DNA from 3 places in the Nonomuraea sp. NPDC049141 genome. Region 3 is predicted to be linked to each of the others. Evidence: riboswitches for the same ligand, from Rfam matches in the RefSeq annotation. Region 3 holds a riboswitch; each other region holds the start of a gene.

Region 1 (4,111 bases), on a different contig from region 3:
ATCCGCGTTCCCCTTACGCAAGCTGGTCCCGCACGTAGTCGCGCCATCGTGCCGTCAACGTCCCCGCCGAGAGCCCGAGCCTGGCGAGCCCCCGGTCGACGCCACCCGTCTGGGCATCACGGTAGAGCCTCACCAGAGTCCCCTCACCGAACCGCTCGGCGATGAAGCGACACGCCAACCACGCCTCCTGGTACGCCCGTGCCAGCCGTACAGGGTCCCGAGATGAGGGCGCGAATGCCTCAGGCCCGGGCAACCCACTCGGCAAGCGCCCGGCCCGCACCTCGGCGGCCAGTTCGGCGGCGGCGACCCGAACCGGCAGCCCCGCGTCGCGATAGCCCACGTAGTCGGCGAACCCCTCATAGAGCCACACAGGCAGCCGCTCCGTCCCGGCGGCGACATGGGTGAGCTCGTGGGTGAGCACAACGTCCCGCCCGGTCGGGGTCAGTCGCCCGAAGTATTCGGGCACCACGACGACCCGCCCCCCATCGGCCACCGCCGCCAGCCCGGCGACACTCCCCACCCCGGCCACCCGGGCGGCCTCGGCCGTCGAACCAGGCACGAGCACCACGGGCCGCACCGGCCGTCCGAGAACGGCGGAGACGCGCGTCCCGGCGGCGTCGGCCCGGCGCGCCAGGTCTCGGAGCAGTTCGGTGTCCGCGTGGTGCCCGACCACGACCGACCGCGCACCCCGTACGACATCCACCCCGTCACCCCAGAGGCCCCGCGCCTCCGCCGGAACCTCGCGATCACCGGGCGTCGCTACCGGCTGCTCACGACTACCGGACGGCAGGTCACGAACCTCCACAGATTGATCGCGATCAGCGGACGGAGGGTTGCCATCCGTCGCACGTTGATCGCGACTGCCAGACAACAGGTCGCCAAGGGTCGCACGTTGATCGCCACCACCGGACAATGGGCCGCCAAGCGTCGCACGTTGATGGCCACCACCAAGCGGCAGGTCACGAACCGTCGCCGAGAGGTCAGCCGGCCCGGCGGCCTGGTGCGGGACGGCACTGGCCGAGGCGAGGGCCAGGAGCAGCACCCCCGCCACCACGACTCGGCGGCTCACCTGCACGGACACGTTCCCCGATCGTAGTCGCCCACCACAGGAGCCCGGCCGTCACGGGCAGTCCCGGCACGCATGAGGGACACCCCAGCGAGACGGACCCGCACACATGAGAGGACGTTCCGGCGAACAGGACGCGCACGCATAAGGGGACACCTCGGCAAGACGGACCCGCACGCCTGAGGGGACCCCGGCAAGACGGACCGGCACTTGCCACAGGTCCATCCGGTGAAGTGGGCCGAGACGCGCGAAGGTCCCGTCCCCAGCGGGACGGGACCTTCGTGACGGTCTTACAGGCAGATACGCACCGCCTTACAGGCCGGGACGCACCGCACCCGCGAACGACGCCTTGCGCCATCCACTGAGCTTCTCGATGCGCACCGTCTGACCCGTTCTCGGCGAATGAATCATCTTGCCGTTGCCGACGAACATGCCAACGTGCCCGAGCCCATGGAAGAACAGCAGATCGCCTGGCTTCAGATTCTTCCAGGAGACCTTCTTCTTGATACGCGCGAACTGGCTGTTCGTCACGCGTGGGATCTTGACGCCGGCCTTCTTCCAGGCGTACTGGACGAGACCGGAGCAGTCGAAGGAGCCAGGTCCTGTGGCCCCGTAACGGTACGGGTCACCGAGCTGGTCCTTGGCCACGGATACGGCCGTGCGGGCCCTAGCCTGTTGCCGAGCGACCGCCGTCTGGCGCGCGGCCTTCTTCACGGACTTGACGGTCTTACCCGCCGTGGTGGTCGTCCGGGAAATACCGGCCGGTTCGCGCGCTGTCGTCGCCTGCGCCGTCGGGGCGTGGAGGACCACACCTCCGGCCGTCACGGTCATCGTGAGTGCTGCGCCACTCAGGGCAAGGCGGGACAGACGGGGGTTATGCGGGGAGGTAGACAGGATTTCTCCTTGGATCTTCCACGAACGCCTACCGGGTTAGCTGACGGATTCGGGCCTGGAAGTCGCCCTACGGCGCGATAAGCGCCGATTCACCCCTGATCCCTGGGACGGGATCGCTGGGTCCCCGGCTCCGTGCCTCCTGACTGCACGGACTCGGCAGATCACCGCCCAAATCGATGACATGGGGAACGGCGGTGACCAAACGGTTTTTTTATCTGTCCACATCGGAGACCCGATGAGAGCCGCGACGCCATGGCTTGTTCGCCGCGAGGCCAGAAGCTACGCCCTCAGTAACGAACTGGCAAAGGCGTCATGGGGTTGTCAGGATCAGGCAGGACCCTCAGTCAGGACCGCAATCCCAGATGGAACAGCGGTTTATGTTACGCAAATGTGACCCTTCTCACACTTGACGAAACTCCGATCTGTCAGGTCCCATTCGTCACTTCTGCACCACTAATCCCGTTAGCAACAGGCCCTCGACGATCTCCAGGCGCCTGAGGGATCTTGCCGCCGAGACCCCAGGACAGGTACGACTCCCGTCGAACGTCGCGGATCAGCAAGTATGCGGAAATCACGCCGAGCACGGCCCTGCCGCCGGTATGGTCGATACGAGCCGCCCGCCGAAACTCCGCCTCCCGCACGTGGAGCTCGCGCTGACGGCCCAGGCGACGCCGACCCAACTACGGGCGTTGTCGTCGGCCGAGGTCACTCGCACGCCGAAAAGGCCAGGCAAGCCACACCGGGAACACAGACACCGAGGTGGCATTTCTCACTTCTAGGCATGACACCGGCCGCCGAAATCCACGGACCGGGGCCAAGAATGCGCACGTCACGGCGCCCAGCCGGCTCCACCGGAGAAGCGTGCCCCTGGACAGGTCCCAGCCACGTAGGGCGGGTGGGGCTCACCGGGCTGGCCGTACAAGAGCAAAAAAGAAACGCCCAGCCCTCCACCGGAGAAGCGCGCCCCGTACAAAAAATAACGCTCATAAAAAGAGAGCTACGGACGGATAGCCCCAACCAGCGTGCCGCCATATGAGGAGAGGGTGACGACTTTGACCACGTCGCCGGTCTGGGGCGCATGGACGATCTGCCCGTTGCCCGCATAAATGCTCACATGCCCCAGCCCCGAGCTGAAGATGAGATCGCCCGGCTGCAGATCCTTCAGATCCACCTTGCGAGAGGACCCCCAGGCCCACTGCTGCCAGGTGGTGCGGGGCAGAGAGACGCCTCCCGCGCGCCACGACGCCTGTGTGAGCCCCGAGCAGTCCCAGCCGCGCGGCCCCGTACCGCCGAACACGTACGGCTTGCCCACCTGCGCGTACGCGAACCTGAGCACCGCGGCGGCGTTACCGGAGGCCGCGCCCGTGTACTTGATGCCGGTGCTGTTCGGGTCGCCGGTCTTGTAGGCGCCGAGCTTCTCGAGCAGCTTCTTCTGCTGCGCGATGAGCTTGCGGACCTCCGAGCGCTCCTTCTCGACCCCGTCGCGCTCCTTGTCGGCCGCCTGCAGCGCCGTCTCGGCCTTGTCGCGCTCGTCCTTGAGCCCGCGGTTCTCCCGGTCGAAGGCGGCCAGCCGCGCTACCTTCTCCTGCGACAACTGGTCCGCGAGCGCCAGGCCGCCCAGCATGCCCGTGGGGTCCGGCTGGCCGACCATCGTGGGCCAGGAGCCGGCGTCGGGGCCGAGCTTGTAGGTGTCGACGGCCATCGCGACCACCTGGGCGCGCAGCGTGGCGACCGTCTCCAGCTTGCGCTTGTAGCTCGCGTTCAGCTTGCCGTACTCGCCCTGGGCCGCCTTGTACTTCTCGGTCGCCGTGTTGTAGCGGTCGACGACCTTGTCGGCCTTGTCGTTCAGCTTTCTGAGCTTGGCTTTCGCCTGCTTGATCGTGGGCTTCGGCGCGGCCAGTGCCTCGCTCGTTGGGGACAGCAGCAGCCCGATCGCGAGACCCGCAGCCAGTGGCACCCGGCCAAACCTCACAGTGTCGCCTCCCAGGGAATACATCTGGGGCGAAATGGTACAGAAGTGGCGGGTGCGCTTTGAACTGAACGGCAGATTCGTAATCTAGGCGCGGCCCAGCCGGCGCAGCAGCAGACCTGACGGAACCGGTCTGGCTCCCATGCGGCGGACGGACTCGGCCACCTCGCGATCGGAGGAGA
Region 2 (4,111 bases), on a different contig from region 3:
TGGCCGGCCCGCTCAGGCGGCCGGGAGTCCATGAGCAGGAACGATTCCACCGGCTCTGTCGGATCGCCTTTGCCGAGCGGGTCGGAACCGTGTCCGAAAGGGGGATCGTGCGGCAGGGCTCGTACGTACCGCCGACCCGGGGTACGAAAGAGTGGCGCATGCCGCTGTATTTCCCGATATTTCGTATATGGGGCGCGGAGGAAAAGCCATGTCTCAAGGATCGAAGCCCAGCATGTCCGCGATGCTCGGCAGTGATGGGTCGGAGCCCTTGTAAGGACGGCTGTGCTCGCCCATCAGGCCCCGAAGTGTGCCGACATATGGCGAGTACTTCACATATAGAGGATCATGTCAATGTTGATCGTCAAATGTGAGGATTGGCTTGCTTGACGACCTTTCCAGAATGCGTTTACCGTCTGCGAGACGAGCAGCTCTGCTCGGACAGAGACGTCTCGAGTTCTGCTGTTGGGGGGAGGGCTCCCGATGTATGTGCTCACTGAGGGCGTCGAGCTCAGCCATGCGGATCTGGCGTTGCTGGCGGAGCTTGCCAAGGGAGTCACGGTTGACCGGGTGGGCAGACGACTGGATATCAGCGGGCGCACGGTACGCCGGAGACTACGGGGTATCTGCGACCGCATCGGAGTCGCCACCGCGATCGAGGCCGTGGCCTGGGCCGCCCGCCGTCAGCTCATCTGACCGCGCCGCCGGGCCGGAGGTTCAGTCGGCGATGCGTACGGCGCCCGCGAACGGACGGCGAGCGATGGACGCGATGCGCACGACGTCGCCGGTCTGCGGCGCGTGGACCATCATGCCGCCACCGATGTAGATGCCGACGTGATGCAGGTCGCCGTAGAAGAAGACCAGATCGCCGGCGCGCAGCTCCTCCTTGGAGATGTGCCGGCCGGCCGTCCACTGATCGCCGGTGTAGTGCGGCAGTGAGATGCCCACCCGCTGGTAGGCCGCCATCACCAGGCCGGAGCAGTCGTACGAGCTCGGGCCCTCGGCGCCCCAGACGTAGGGCTTGAGCTGCTGCGTGAGCGCCCACCTGGCGGCTATGGCGGCCTTGTCGGCGCCGATGACCGGCAGGCTCACCTTCACGGCGCGGGTGCCAGGGCGGCCCGCCTCGCCGATCGCGCGCTTGAAGAGGCTGCTCTCGACCTTGGAGACCAGCTTGGTGATCTTGTCACGCTTGGTGTCGAGGCCGTCGACGATCTCCTGGACCTCGTCGATGCGCGTCTTGGCGCTGGTCCTGGCCCGCTCGGCGGCCTCCCTGGCCGCGGTCACCAGGTTGACCTCGGCGCCCTGCTGCTGTTCCAGCGCGTCGGTGGTGGCCGCCCGGTCGAGGAAGCTCTCGGGGTCGTCGGAGGAGGCGAACGCCAGGGAGTGGCCGAGGCCGCCGTTCATGTAGGCGTTCTGGGCCAGCAAGGCGGCCTTGGCGCGCTTGGTGGCGAGATCGGACTCGCTGGCGGCCAGCGTCTTCTGGGCCGACTCGACCGCCTTCTTGGCGGTCTTGAGCTTCTCCCGCTGGCCGTTGTACTGCTCGCTGAGCGTCTCGATCTGGGTGTGGAGCTCCTCGGCCTGCTTGGACAGGGCCTTCAGCGAGGGCTTGGGATCGGCGACGGCGGAGGCGACGGGGATGGCGAGCAGGAGGGTGGCGACGGTCGCCGCGATGACACCCAAGCGGGTGGAGGCTTTCCGGGATCCCGGAGGGCGGGCATGAGCGCCCGCCGGCTTCCCCTCGCGATTGCGGGTGTACTTCACCAACCAGCTCCTCTCATCGGCGCCTACCGGGTTAGCTGACGGGTTCGGGCCGGAGCAGCCCTACCGAACGAATCGCTCGGATTCACCCCAGGGTGGCGTCAGGATGAGCTCGCCACCGGCGGGTCCCCGGTTCTCCTCGCGGAGATTGGGCGCGTCTCCACGCTTGGCTCGCGCGGGTGACATCGTCGCTGGACACTAGTGCACTCCGCGTTCGTGCTCAACCAGAACTGCCAAGTCAGTAGAGGTTTCGCAACCGAAGGGTCACGAGAGGGTCTCGTGCTTGGCCGTACAGAACAGACTTTATGTCCTTTTTCCACCAAGTTCGCCAAGACATGGAAGCCTAGAAGCCAAGGGATCCCCCATCGTGATCGATCAACCACCAGATGTCATGAGATGGGGGAGAGGTCGCAGTTAGGGGGGAGCCGTAATCGGATCTGTACTCTGGAGACCCATGGAGCAGGTCGCCGAAGTGACAGTCCCGGACACGGAAACCGTCGTCCGGCGTGCCCGCACGCCGGATGTCAGGACGATAAGGCGCCTGGTCGACACCTATGCGGGCGCTGGACCACGGCTTCTGGAGAAGGCCACCGTCACCCTGTACGAGGACGTGCAGGAGTTCTGGATCGCCGAGCGCGGCGGCCAGGTGGTCGGTTGTGGCGCGCTGCATGTGCTTTGGGAGGATCTCGCGGAGATTCGCACGGTGGCCGTCAACCCGGAGTTCCGCGGCCTCGGAATCGGGCACCGGATCGTCTCCTCCTTGATCATGACCGCCCGAGAGCTCGGCCTGCGCCGGGTATTCTGTCTGACTTTTGAGGTCGATTTCTTCGCGAGGCATGGATTCCGCCCGGTTCAGGGCACTCCGGTCTCGCCAGAGGTCTACGCGGAGCTGCTGGCCTCGTACGACGAGGGTGTCGCCGAGTTCCTCGACTTGGAACACGTGAAGCCCAACACTCTGGGGAACACCCGCATGCTGCTCCACCTGACATCGGGTGACGCGGACCTTGACTAATGGGAAAGGTGATTGTTGATACCTATGTCGATACGTTGGGCAGCACAGGCATGTGTCCTGACACGTGCCACATGCGCACTCGAAGCGAGGTGACACGGTGAGCACCGGACAGCCGCCGTATCCACAGGACGAATCCGGCGAGAACTCTGCGCCTGGCGGGACTCCCGAATACGGACAGCACAACGCGGGCCGCCCCTATGGCGGGCCCGACCCGGATGCAACGATCGTTGGCTACCGGGCGGACGACGCCTATGGTCAGCAACCCAACTATGGGCAGCAGCAGCCGGGCTACGGCCAGCAGCCGCAGTACGGCCAGCAGCAGCAGCCGGGCTACGGCCAGCAGCCCGGTTACGGTCAGCAGCCGCAATATGGCCAGCAGCAGCCCCAGTACGGGCAGCAGCCCGGCTACGGCCAGCAACCTGAATACGGCCAGCAGCCCGGCTACGGGCAGCAGCAGGCCTCGGGCCAGCAGCCCGAGTACGGCCAGCCGGACTACGGTCAGCAGCCGCAGTCGCAGCCGGGCTACGGCCAGCAGCCCGGTTACGGGCAGCAGCAGCCGTCCCAGCCGGGTTATGGCCAGCAGCCGCAGTCGCAGCCCGGTTACGGCCAGCAGCCCGGCTATGGGCAGCAGCCCCCGTCGGGCCAGCAGCCTGGTTACGGTCAGCAGCCCGGCTACGGTCAGCAGCCTGGTTATGGGCAGCAGCCCCCGTCGGGTCAGCAGCCTGGTTACGGTCAGCAGCCCGGCTATGGCCAGCAGCAGCAGTCCCAGCCGGGATACGGTCAGCAGCCGCCGCAGTACGGTGGTCAGCCCGGATACGGGCAGCAGCAGCCCCAGTACGGCCAGCAGCCCGGTTACGGCGCCCAGCCGTACGGGATGCAGCCGCCCGGAGCCCCGGCCCCGCTCGCCGAGTGGTGGCAGCGGCTCGTGGCGAGGATCATCGACGGTGTCATCTTCGGCATCGTGTCCGGGGTGCTGGGCCTCATTCTCGCGGCCGTCCTGCTCAGCAGCTACAACTCCGTGACCGGTACGACGAGCGGCCTGCTGGGCCCGCTCGCCTACGGGATCGTGCAGACCATCATCATGACGGCGATATATGTCGCCTACGAATACTTCATGACCAAGATGAGCGGCCAGACGGTCGGCAAGCTGGTCATGGGTATCAAGATCGTGCCCATGGGCAACATGCTGCCGCCCGGCGGCCTGCCCAACGAGGTGGCGCTCAAGCGGGCCGCGGGCACCTGGGGCGGATACATCGCCGGCATCGTCCCGGTCGTCGGGACGCTGCTCGGTGGGATCGCCGTCGCGCTGAACGGCGCCTCCCAGCTCTGGGACAAGCCGCTGCA
Region 3 (4,111 bases):
GGTCGGTGGCTTCGTCGGGGTGGATCAGGGCGTGGCGAACCTGGCGGTCACCTCCGATGGCGCGGTGCTGCCCGAACCCGCGCTGGCCGGGCCGATCGGCGGCAACGGCCACGTCCGCACGCTGCGGGAACGGCGGCACCGGCAACGCCGACGGCTGCAGAAGAAGGGCACGTCGGCGGCGCGTCGGGTGCTGCGCCGCCTGTCTGGGGCGAGATCCTCCGCAACGGCACCGACGGCGCCGTCCTGCTCGGCTCCCCTGAAGGCGGCGGACACAGCGTCGACCCCGGGACGGACCTCCTCATCGACATCCAGGTTCTCTACCCAGACGAAAGCCCCGCCTGCGAACGCCTCATCGGCCTGAACGCCCAGCAACTGGGCTGACCCGGCGAGCAGGCAACCCACGCAGAACTCCCCGCGAAGCCGTGGCCTCGCGGGGGGATCGGCCGGGTGGGGGCCGGTCTTGCGTCAGATGTGCTCGGCGGGGTTCGCCGGGAGGTAGAAGTTCCAGCTGCCGTGTCCCTCGTGGGCGCCACCCGCGGGGCAGTGCCCGTTGTCGGGGCGACCGTTCCACCAAAGGGTGTAGCACTTGTTACAGAACCGCCAGTTGTCCTGCTGGGTCGTCGGTGACATGTCCCCTCCTGCGGTATCGAGAACCGGCGCGTTGTCCGGCCATCGCCAGTGTTGGAGGTGACGGGCGGACCCGTACATCCCCAAACTTGGGGGGTTACGGCCGGATAATGCGGTGTTCGGTGGAACGTGATGGCCTTTCGGCTGTTCCGAAACAACACGCCCGGGAAGACGCCGACGAGCGCTCGCCCAAAGGACGCGCGCTCGTCGACAGGAAAGCTTGTGGGGGAGAGTCGGGCCGGAGGGCTCGGGGAGTAGCCGTCAGCCGGTGTAGTTCGGGTATCCGTAGCCGACCACCTGGGACTTCGGCCGGACGCGCTGGGCGACCGTGCCGTTGCCGGTGTTGCCCTCGATCGTGGAGATCGTACCGTTGCCGTTGTCCTTGACGACGAATCCGACATGCTGGATGTCGTCCAGGCTCTTGCTGCCGCTCCACGAGAAGAACACCACGGCGCCCGGCTTCGGGGCCTGGCCCCAGCGGTGGTTCTTGGCGAACCAGCGGGCGTGCTCGACGGTGTAGGCGTCCCAGCCGACCATGCTGCGCGCGCCGGTGTGCGCGCCGACCCAGGAGACGAACATCGAGCACCAGGCGGCGTTCAGGTACTCCTGCCTGCTGCCGCCGTCACGCTTGACGGTCTCCAGGGCGCGCGGCGTGTTCATGTACCACTTCTGGAACTTGGTGCCGCCGCCGGCGGCGTCCTCGGTGGTGCCGACCTGGGCCTTGGCCAGGGCCAGGACCTGCGCGGCCGAGATCTTGGCCTTGGCCTGGACCTTGACCTCCGGGTGGTCCGCGGGCGCGGCGGCGTGCTGCTGAGTGCCGGAACTGATGGTCTCCGCGTGGGCGGTGGACTGCCCGCCGATGGCGGCGGCCGCGACGGCCACACCGAGGGCGGCCTGGGCGAAGGTCAGTTTGGGGGCACGGGTAAGACGACTCATGGCCATCGAGGGGGTTCTCCTTGCTTCCATGCCGCTTACCGGGTTAGCTGACGGGTTCGGGCGTGGAAGCTGCCCTACGGCACTGACGTGCCGATTCACCCCAAAGGACATGGGTCCCCGGTTCCGCACGAGGCGGATTCAGCGGTCACAGGACGATCCTGTGATACTTGCGCGATGGTCAGGCAAAGAACCGGACAAACAGGTACGTATGCCTTAGATGTCGTACAAGGTAATACATGGGGCAAGAGGATTACAAATAGCAAAACTCCTGGTCAGGAGAGTTGCCCCCGTGCATCTGCCAGAAGCCCCATCATGGCAAGGCTTTCGTCAAGTGGCATGATCGCGGATTCTTTACTTCCCGCGGCCACGGCGGCCCGCACCTCGCGGACTTCGCCGGCGTATCCGTTGTCCGCCGGATCGAGCACGAGCTCCTCCGTCTCCATCGACGGCCCGCTCAGCACGACCCGCTCCGGCGCCCAGAACGGCGCCTTGATGTCCGCGCGCATGCCGGTCCCCACCACGTAGGCGTCGTTCGCGTACGGGCCCAGCAGCGAGCACTCCACCAGAGCCCGCCGGCCGCCCGAATAGACCAGCACCCCGCCCGCCTCCGCGTCCACCCCCGAGGGCGCCAGCGAGCCCGTGACGTGCGCCCGCTCCGGCATCCCGAGCAGGAGCTGCGCCAGCCCGAACGAGTAGACGCCCAGGTCGAGCAGTGCCCCGCCGCCCAGCTCCGGCGCCCACAGCCGGTGCGCGGGGTCGTACGGCAACGTGAAGCCGAACGACGCCTGGACCGAGCGGATCTCCTCGAACCGGGGATCGGCGGCCACCCGCTGAATCAGCGGGTTGAACCGCATCCACATGGCCTCCATCAGGAAGACCCCGGCCTCGCGCGCGAGGCGTACCATCCGCTCCGCGTCGGCGACGGACGCGGCGAGCGGCTTCTCGCACAGCACCGCCTTGCCCGCCGCGATCGCCGCCTCGACCACCTCCAGGTGCTGGGCGTGCGGGGTCGCCACGTAGACCGCGTCGACGGCGGGGTCGGCGCACAACTGCTCGTACGAGCCGTACGCCGACTCGGCGCCCAGTTCCGAGGCCAGTGCCCGCGCGCGGCCGAGGTCGCGGGAGCCGACGGCGGCCACCCGCATCCCCGGCTCAGCCGCGATGACCGTGCCGACCCGCTTGGCGATGACACCCGTGGCCGCGATACCCCATGCGAAATTCTTCATGGGGGGAGATCGTAGGGAATCAACCCATCCAGTGGAAAGTGTCCGGATCGGGACCGATGCGGCCATCCGTCGTGTTCATGGCGCCGATCGCCGCCATGTCCTCGGCGTCGAGGACGAAGTCGAACACCTCGAAGTTCTCCTTGATCCGGGCCGGTGTGACCGACTTGGGGATCACCACGTTGCCGAGCTGGATGTGCCAGCGCAGCACGATCTGCGCGGGCGTCCTGCCGTACTTCTCCGACAGCACGGCCAGCGCCGGGTCGCCGAGCAGGCCCTGGCCCTGCCCCAGCGGGCTCCACGCCTCGGTGAGGATGCCGTTGGCCTCGTGGAACTCCCGCAGCCGCCGTTGCTGGAAGTACGGGTGCAGCTCGATCTGGTTGATGGACGGCGTGATCTCCGCCTCGTCGATCACCCGGGTGAGCGTCTCGACGGTGAAGTTGGACACACCGATCGCCTTCGCCCGCCCCTGACGGTAGATCTTCTCGAGGCCGCGCCACGCCTGCATGTACGTGCCGTGCTCCGGCAACGGCCAGTGGATCAGATAGAGATCCACGTAGTCGAGCCCGAGCCGCGACAGGCTCTCGTCGAACGCCTCCTCGGCCCGGCCGTGGTCGGGATTGAAGAGCTTGGTGGTGACGAACAGCTTCTCGCGCGGGATCCCCGAGGCGCGCACGGCACGGCCGACGCCCTCCTCGTTCCCGTAGGCGCTGGCGGTGTCGACGTGGCGGTAACCGACCTCCAGAGCGGTCGTCACGACCTGCTCGGCCACGTCGCTAGGCACCTGCCAGACGCCGAACCCGAGCTGCGGCACCTGTACGCCGTCCGTATTGAGTAGTAGCGAGTTCATGGTCTCCATTGTTCACGTGTCGTTTCTGACGGCTTAAGGCGGGCGGGCTAGCTTGAAGCGGTCGTTAATGGGCCACACCACGCGGGGAGATCAGAGTGGGCAAACAGGCGTCGGCCTGGGTGGAGTCCCCGCTCCAGATGCTGTGCGCCATCGAGGCCCACCGCGCTGGGCTGCTCGGGCCGGTCACCGCCGTCGTCCCGCGCGCCGGGCTGCGGGCGCTGAAGGCCACCCGCCGGGCGCTGTCCGATCTGGCGCTGCCCGAGGGGCTGGAGCTGGCCGAGCCGCGCGAGCGCATGCCGCGTTCCCCGCACGCCGTCGGCGACGCCTTCTCCGGGCGGGTTCAGCTCCGCTGGCTCGTGTCCCTTCCGGGCCGGATCGTGATCGTCGATGACGGGCTGGCCACGCTCCGGCTGCTCGAACTGCTGGCCGCCGGGCCGTACAAGCCGCTGTTGCGGGCGCGGGCGCAGCCGGGGAA

The links. Region 3 has a riboswitch for cyclic di-AMP ahead of AB0B91_RS30045 (CHAP domain-containing protein). Riboswitches for the same ligand answer to the same signal wherever they lie in the genome.
Region 1: it holds a riboswitch for cyclic di-AMP, as region 3 does, so the genes downstream of both, AB0B91_RS12570 (C40 family peptidase) here and AB0B91_RS30045 (CHAP domain-containing protein) in region 3, are expected to answer to the same signal.
Region 2: it holds a riboswitch for cyclic di-AMP, as region 3 does, so the genes downstream of both, AB0B91_RS18400 (NlpC/P60 family protein) here and AB0B91_RS30045 (CHAP domain-containing protein) in region 3, are expected to answer to the same signal.

The regions. Positions count from the first base shown of each region.
Region 1 covers NZ_JBEZDR010000004.1:67,272-71,382, reverse strand. Annotated here, with positions in the region: gene AB0B91_RS12580 (hypothetical protein) at 14-805, opposite strand; gene AB0B91_RS12575 (hypothetical protein) at 893-1,096, shown strand; gene AB0B91_RS12570 (C40 family peptidase) at 1,379-1,780, opposite strand; cyclic di-AMP (ydaO/yuaA leader) riboswitch at 1,971-2,129, opposite strand; gene AB0B91_RS12565 (NlpC/P60 family protein) at 2,958-3,917, opposite strand; gene AB0B91_RS12560 (NYN domain-containing protein) at 4,017-4,111, opposite strand, start outside.
Region 2 covers NZ_JBEZDR010000005.1:492,959-497,069, reverse strand. Annotated here, with positions in the region: gene AB0B91_RS18405 (LuxR C-terminal-related transcriptional regulator) at 481-693, shown strand; gene AB0B91_RS18400 (NlpC/P60 family protein) at 715-1,758, opposite strand; cyclic di-AMP (ydaO/yuaA leader) riboswitch at 1,764-1,920, opposite strand; gene AB0B91_RS18395 (amino-acid N-acetyltransferase) at 2,210-2,767, shown strand; gene AB0B91_RS18390 (RDD family protein) at 2,865-4,111, shown strand, end outside.
Region 3 covers NZ_JBEZDR010000010.1:196,720-200,830, forward strand. Annotated here, with positions in the region: gene AB0B91_RS30035 (hypothetical protein) at 1-361, shown strand, start outside; gene AB0B91_RS30040 (hypothetical protein) at 466-630, opposite strand; gene AB0B91_RS30045 (CHAP domain-containing protein) at 889-1,569, opposite strand; cyclic di-AMP (ydaO/yuaA leader) riboswitch at 1,581-1,717, opposite strand; gene AB0B91_RS30050 (Gfo/Idh/MocA family oxidoreductase) at 1,836-2,789, opposite strand; gene AB0B91_RS30055 (aldo/keto reductase) at 2,809-3,636, opposite strand; gene AB0B91_RS30060 (hypothetical protein) at 3,732-4,111, shown strand, end outside.